One region of the Cellulosimicrobium sp. BMG9.22 genome, then DNA from elsewhere that is predicted to be linked to it. Evidence: predicted binding sites of a transcription regulator. Region 1 holds the regulator's gene; the other holds the start of a gene.

The links. Region 1 encodes HrcA, which represses chaperone genes, less so after heat shock. Its sites were predicted from a motif close to TTNGCACTCGNNNNNNNCGAGTGCNAA; they were not measured.
Region 2: the regulator HrcA is predicted to act here: its motif matches at 2,360-2,386, upstream of groES (co-chaperone GroES).

The regions. Positions count from the first base shown of each region.
Region 1 is NZ_JBZGBY010000003.1:211,553-215,273, reverse strand. Features, by position in the region: gene AC4H2H_RS04100 (TetR/AcrR family transcriptional regulator) at 38-664, opposite strand; gene AC4H2H_RS04095 (RidA family protein) at 723-1,130, shown strand; gene AC4H2H_RS04090 (DUF3097 domain-containing protein) at 1,167-2,030, opposite strand; gene hrcA (heat-inducible transcriptional repressor HrcA) at 2,292-3,308, shown strand; gene dnaJ (molecular chaperone DnaJ) at 3,430-3,721, shown strand, end outside.
Region 2 is NZ_JBZGBY010000005.1:1,597-5,317, forward strand. Features, by position in the region: gene AC4H2H_RS05290 (MerR family transcriptional regulator) at 73-1,164, opposite strand; gene AC4H2H_RS05295 (WhiB family transcriptional regulator) at 1,468-1,758, shown strand; gene groES (co-chaperone GroES) at 1,919-2,215, opposite strand; gene AC4H2H_RS05305 (JAB domain-containing protein) at 2,458-3,135, shown strand; gene AC4H2H_RS05310 (restriction endonuclease subunit S domain-containing protein) at 3,151-3,721, opposite strand, start outside.

The DNA of each region.
Region 1 (3,721 bases):
CGACGCGGGGAGCGGGACCTCGGCGCGGACCGCCGTCTCAGCGGTCAGCGCCGAGGCCCCGAGCCCAGCCGTGCGCCACGGAGCGGACGGCGCGGGGCGCCTCGTCGCCCGCAGCCTCGTAGAGGTGAGCCAGCCCGGTGGTCACGACAGGCTCCACGTGGGTGTACGGGAGCACGCCGTTCACGAGGAGCATGCAGGCCCCGTGGCCCAGCATCCACAGCTCTTGGGCGAAGGCCACGGGATCGAGGGTCGCGCGGAAGCGTCCCGCGTCCACCGCCCGCTGCACGACGTCGACGAGGTGCCCCAGGGTCGCGTCCGCCGCCTGGGCGTCGGGGAGCGGGAGCGACCCGTCGAACATCAGCGCGTAGAGCTCGGGGCTCTGCCGGGCCGACGCCAGGTATGCCGCCCCGGCGGCGGCGGTGTCGCCGACCGGGTCGTCGGTCGCCGTGAGGGCTGCCAGCCGGGCGGCCAGGCGGACGAAGCCCTCCTGGCGCACCGCCCCGAGCAGCCCGGACATCCCGTCGAAGTGGGTGTAGACGGCCATGGTCGACACGCCGGTCCCCTCGACCACCCCGCGCAGGCTGACCGTCTCGCGGCGAGCGAGCATCCCGGCCGCGCGCTCGACGAGGAGATCGCGGACCTGGGGACGAGGGGGGCGGACCACTGGATCATTCTATAGCGGCGTTATAGAATGGCGAACCCATTCGAGCATGGAGGTACCCATGTCAGTTCAGCTGCTCAACCCGCCCGCACTGCCGCAGCCCGAGGTCTACGCCCAGGTGTCGGTCTCCGAGGGGTCGAGGCTGGTGTTCGTCTCGGGTCAGGTGGCGCGCGACGCCGACGGCAACCCCGTCGGCCCGGGCGACCTGGCCGCGCAGACGGAGCAGGCCTACGCCAACGTGCACGCGGCGGTCACGGCCGCCGGCGGGTCGTTCGCCGACATCGCCAAGCTGACGGTGTACGTCGTGGACTGGGAACCGTCCAAGATGGCGCAGCTCGGCGAGGGTGCGGTGCGGGCGGCGCAGCGCCTGGGCTTCGACCTCGTCCGCCCGATCACGCTGCTGGGCGTCGCCGCCCTCGGCGAGCCCGACCTCCTCGTGGAGGTCGAGGCGGTCGCGGTCCTCCCCTGAGGCCCGGCGGCCCCGGGCGTGCCGCAGGGTCGGGGGTCAGGGCGCGGTCACGAAGTCGATGAGCTCCTCGACGCGTCCGAGCAGGGACGGCTCCAGGTCGGCGTAGCTCCGGACGGTGCCGAGGATGCGCTGCCATGCTCGACCGACGTCTTCCGCCGACGCGGCGGGCCAGCCGAGCTCGCGCAGGATGCCGCGCTTCCACTCGGTGCCGCGCTCGATCACGGGCCAGCGCTCCAGGCCGACGCGCGCGGGCTTCACCGCCTGCCACACGTCGACGTAGGGGTGTCCGAGGACCATGACCGTGCCCGCGGGCACGCGCCGCAGCGCCTCGTCGGCGATCCGCTGCTCCTTGCTGCCCGGCACGAGGTGGTCCACGAGCACGCCCACGCGGCGCTCCGCCGTCGGGCCGAAGTCCGCGAGCGCCGCGGCGAGGTCGTCCACGCCGTGCAGCGGCTCGACGACGACACCCTCGACGCGCAGGTCGTCGCCCCAGACCTTCTCGACGAGCTCGGCGTCGTGCTTGCCCTCGACCCAGATGCGGCTGCCGCGCGCGACGCGTGCCCGCTGCCCGACGACGGCGCGCGAGCCGGACGCGGTGCGCGACGGCGGGACGGGGGCGCGCGAGGTGACGGGTGCGGTGAGCTCGACCGGTGCGCCGTCGACCCAGAAGCCGGGACCGAGGGGGAAGGTGCGCGTGCGCCCCGCACGGTCCTCGAGCACGACGACGTGCATGCCGCCCGACTTCTCGACCCGCACGACGGCGCCGACCCAGCCGGTCTGCACCTCCTCGACGACGAGCCCGCGCTCGGCCGGGTGCGGGCGGGAGACCGGTCGCTGCCGGTGGTGGGCGGGGGCGGGTGTGCCGCCGAGGACGTCGGAGCCGTAACGGTCGAAGGACACGCCGTCACCCTAGGACAGGACCACACGCACGCTGCGGAACCCGGGCCGAGATCGACCCGTGCGTCCGAGATCGACCTTCGGGAGGTCGATCTGGCAACGCTCGGGTCGATGTCGCGGTGTGCGCTCCCGACCGCGGCGTTCGCGACGAGCGGAGGACCGGGGAAGGGGTCCGGCGGACGCGTAGGATTGGCACTCGAAGGTCGAGAGTGCCGAGACCCGCACGCCTGCCCGGCGGTGCGTAGCGGTGCACGGGAGGTGGACGTGAGCGAGGAGCGCCGTCTGGAGGTGCTGCGGGCGATCGTCGAGGACTACGTCCTCACGCGCGAGCCCGTGGGTTCGCGCATCCTCACCGAGCGCCACGAGCTCGGGGTGTCGCCCGCGACCATCCGCAACGACATGGCGGCGCTCGAGGACGCCGGGTACATCGCCCAGCCGCACACGTCCGCAGGCCGCGTCCCGACGGACAAGGGTTACCGGCTGTTCGTGGACCGCCTGTCGGGCGTCAAGCCGCTGTCCTCTCCCGAGAAGCGCGCGATCGAGACGTTCCTGTCCGAGGGCGTGGACCTCGACGACGTCATCGCGCGCGCCGGTCGCCTCCTCGCGCAGATCACCGGCCAGGTCGCGGTCGTGCAGTACCCCTCGCTGCGGCGATCCGGGCTGCGTCACCTCGAGCTCGTGCCCGTCGGCGACACGCGGCTGCTCGTCGTCATCATCACGGACACCGGGCGGGTCGAGCAGCGCACCCTGGAGGTCGCCGCGGTGCCCGACGAGGGGACGCTCGCCGAGGTGCGCGCGCGCCTCAACGCGGCCGCGGCGGGCAAGCGCCTCGCCGACCTGTCGTCCGGGTTCGCGGCGGTCCGCGAGGGCTTCCACCCCGACGACGCCCCGCTCGTCGAGGCGGTCGGCGAGCTCGTGGCCCAGACGCTCGCCGAGGAGAGCGAGGAGCGGATCGTCCTTGCCGGGACGGCCAACCTCGCCCGTGCGGGCATGAGGTTCGAGCACGCGCTGCGCCCGGTCCTCGAGGCGCTCGAGGAGCAGGTCGTCCTCCTGGGGCTCCTCACGGAGATGGCGGCGGAGTCCGGCGTCAGCGTGCGCATCGGCCACGAGACCCAGCTCGAGGGGCTGTCGGAGACGTCCGTCGTGACGACCGGTTACGGTAGCGACGGGGACACGGTCGCGCTGGTCGGCTCGATCGGCCCGACGCGCATGGACTATCCGGGCACGATCGCGGCCGTGCGGGCGGTCGCGCGCTACATGTCGCGGGTGCTCGGCACGTGACCCGCCCCAGGTACGGCCCGGTGCGGCCCACCGTCCGCGACATCCTCCCCGAGCATCCCCTGAGCAAACCCGACCCCGGCCGGCCCGTCGGCCCACGACCGGCACCAGCAGAGAGTGACGTGTGAGCGACTACTACGAGATCCTCGGCCTGACGCGTGACGCCAGCCAGGACCAGATCAAGAAGGCGTACCGCAAGCTGGCGCGCGAGCTGCACCCGGACGTCGCGGGCGAGGAGGCGGGCGACCGCTTCAAGGACGTCGCGCGCGCCTACGAGGTGCTGTCGAACCCCGAGAAGCGCCAGCAGTACGACCTCGGCTTCGACCCGAGCGCGCCCGGCGGCGGCGCGGGCGGCCCGATGGGCGGCGGGTTCGGCTTCCAGGACATCTTCGAGACGTTCTTCGGCGGCGGCCAGG
Region 2 (3,721 bases), on a different contig from region 1:
CACACCTGGATTCTACGCCGGGAGCCCTCCGCGCATTCCCGCCCGGCAGGCGCCGCCGGGGCCGCTCGCACCTCAGCGGACGACGGCGAGCAGCTCGTGCAGGAGACCCGGGAAGCTGCGCACGCGGTGGACGGTCGCGGCGAGCGGCAGGTCGCCGGCGGCCTCGTCGCTGGGCAGGCCGACGAACACGGGCAGGCTCGGGTTCGCCTCGTGCGTCGCGTGGACGATCCCGAGGTCGGGCCGCGCCTGCGTGGTGACCATCGCGACGGCGGACGGACGGACCATCGTCACGAGCTCGAGCGTGCGGTGGACGTTGGCGGGGCCGGTGACGATGCGCGCCATCGCGCCGTGCGACGCGAGCGACGCGGCGAGGGCGTGCGCGGCGAGCGGCAGGGGCTCGTCGGGAGCCGCGAAGACGAGCACGATGCGGCGCATGCGGCTCGGGTGGTTCCGCGGCGGCCCGCCGGCGGCGACGAGGGCGTCCTCGCTCACCTGCGTGTACTCACGCAGGGCGCCGAGCGTCGCGTTCGCGAGCACGACCTCGGGGACCTCGCCCGGGCCGGCCAGCACGGTCCGCTCGGCGAGCCGCCCGAGCGCGGGCTCCACGAGGTCCGACCACCACGCGGCCGGGTCTGCCCCCGCGGGGATCCGCAGCAGGCGGTCGCACGTGCGCTGGTCGTAGGCGATCGCGGCGTCGACGACGTCGGACACGCGGGTGGGGCGCGGCACGTCCCGCGCCCCGACGGCGCGCGGCGCACCCGACCGGAGCGGCTCGCCACCCGGCACGGCACGGAGGAAGGGGCGCGACGGTGTGTCGGGGACCGTCGCGGGGACCCTCTCCGCCGGTGCTTCGTCGTCGACGCCCGTGGCCCTCGCTTCGGCATCCAGCTCGTCGGGGGAGACGCCGCCGCGGTGCGCGTCGAGCTCCTCGGCCCCGGCAGCGAGCGCGGCCCGGGCGGCGTCGGCGGGTGCCACGCCCTCGAGGGTCAGGCGCCGCATGACGACCAGGCGCGCGACGTCGTCGTCCGTGTACCGCCGGTGCGACCCCGCGCGGTGCTGCGACGGACCGAGCCCGTAGCGGCGGTCCCAGGTGCGCAGCGTCGCGGGCGCGACGCCGAGCCGGCGCGCGACGGCGGCGACGGCGAGGCCAGGGCTGGTGGACATGCTCGGTCGGGATCCCTCAGGGTCAGGGGCGGACCGGACGGGGGTCATGCATCGATTCTGCCGAGCGCGCTCGCGTCCCGCCACCTCGCCGAGGTCACAGTCGTGCACCCTTCGCGCCAGCAGTGGGCTGAATATGTTCACGTCGCACTCAAACGCGCCAGTCGAGTCTCGATCGCGCCATCGCTCCACCCGGGCATGCACCGTTTGCTGAAGCGGTCCGTCGGGCGATCGCGACGACCTGCCCGTTCACGGTTTCGACACAGGGGCTTGAACAACTTCTGCAACGCTTGTAGGTTGTTCGCCATGGCAGAGATCTCGAGGCTCCCCGGACCGGTCATGGAACTCTGGGAGTGGCAGTACCAGGGTTCGTGTCGCGACGAGGACGACACGCTGTTCTTCCACCCCGAGGGCGAGCGAGGGTCGACCCGCCGGCGTCGCGCAGAATCGGCGAAGGCGATCTGCCACTCGTGCCCCGTGATGATGCAGTGCCGCGAGCAGTCGCTGCGCGTGCGCGAGCCGTACGGCGTGTGGGGTGGGCTGAGCGAGGACGAGCGCGCCGCGATCCTCGCCGGCGGCGCGCGACGCACGGGCTGACGACCGCCTTACGGAACCCGAGACCCCCAGCACGGCCCCGGTCCGACGACGCACCGGGCGCACGTGCGCACGACCGTGGGCGGTGGGGCGACCGTCCGCGGACGCAGCAGGGCCCCGCGACCCGAAGGTCGCGGGGCCCTGCCGTGCAGAGCGGTCGGCGTCAGCCGACCACCACGGCGAGGATGTCGCGCGCGGACAGGACGAGGTAGTCCTCGCCGCCGTACTTGACCTCGGTGCCGCCGTACTTGCTGTAGATGACCTTGTCGCCGACGCTCACGTCGAGCGGGACGCGGTTGCCGTTGTCGTCGACACGGCCCGGACCGACCGCCAGGACCTCGCCCTCCTGGGGCTTCTCCTTGGCGGTGTCCGGGATGACCAGGCCGGATGCGGTCGTGGTCTCGGCCTCGAGGGCCTTCACGACGATCCGGTCCTCGAGCGGCTTGATGGGGACCGACACGTCGGACCTCCCCTTTCGCTATGAGAACTGCAACGGATGGGTCGAGCGCTCCCTGCCGGCCGTCGTCGCGGGTGCCGGACGGCATGATCGCTCGTGGTGCCGCCCTCGCGAACGGGAGCGGCACGCCTCAAATCTAGGTCGCCGTTAGCACTCGGTCAAGGCGAGTGCCAACCTGTCCGCGCTGCGCGTACCCGGGTTGTGGATACCCGCCTCGTCGGCCCGGCGCCTGCCAGGGTGGCGGAGTGACCTCGCCACCCACGATCGCCGACCTCCCGGAGGACCAGCGGCCCCGCGAGCGCCTGGCCCGGTACGGCGCCACCGGACTCACCGACGCCGAGCTGCTGGGGATCCTGCTCGGCTCCGGACGGCGCGGGGCGAACGTCGTCGACCTCGCAACTCGGCTCCTGGTGTCGCACGGCGGCGTCGGCGGCCTGCGCCAGGTCGACGTCACCGCGCTGTCCACCGAACCCGGGGTCGGTCCCGCCAAGGCCGCCCGCGTCGTCGCCGCCCTCGCCCTCGCTGCGCGGGCGGAGGCGTCCGTCGACGACCGCGCGGTCGTCGCGCGGTCCTCCGACGTCGCCCGCCTCGCGGCGACCCACCTCGCCGGGGCGCGGCGTGAACGCGTCGTCCTCGTGGTGTGCGGGGCGGGGAACCGCGCGCTCGCCACGGTCGTGGTGTCCGACGGCGGAGCGCACCATGCGTCGTTCCCCGTCCGCGAGGTGCTGGCGGAGGTCCTGCGACGCGACGGCGTCGCGTTCGCGCTCGCCCACAACCACCCCGGCGGCGACCCCACCCCGAGCATCGCCGACCGCGAGGTCACGCGGGCACTGCGAGACGCCGCCACCGGAATCGGGCTGCGCTTCCTCGACCACATTGTGGTCGCGGGCAGCGCGTGGGCGTCGGCCACGGAACCGAGGTGACCTGGCACCCTCGGGTCACGTCGCGAGCAGTCGGGCGAATTCCTCATTGCGAGCAGCGGGGAGCAGTCCGTCGGCAAGCGCCCTTCGACGAGTTTCCAACCGGGCAACGCGTCGGAGCACGGCAAGCCGTCGACCAACCTCACGCTGAACTTCGACCGACGGGAGCGGCGTCGTCAGTCCCTCGAAGGTTTCCGGGTTGAGTCGTCGCCGCCGGAGATTCGTCCCCTTGGAGACGCCGCCGACCCTCTCCGCAAAGGACTCCCACGTGACGAGGGCCTCGAGAAAGTCCCGATCGGCCCTGTCTGAATCGATCTCGTACGTGATGAACTCTGGCGAGGTGTGGCGACCATCGAGCTCCTCGGGGACAACACCGAACGCACCCTCCCAGGCGCCGAGCTTGAGGTAGATCAGGTCACCCGCACGGACGCGAGAGAGCCGTGGGTACTTCGTCTCTGTCCCTCCGAGCGTTCCGGCGTCGAAAGCACCACGCCCACGGTTGCGCATCCCCAGCATCGCGTAGCGCGCCTCGTCGACGACCTCGACCGACTCGGTGCGCCGACTGACAAAGCTGCCGATCCTGGTCAGT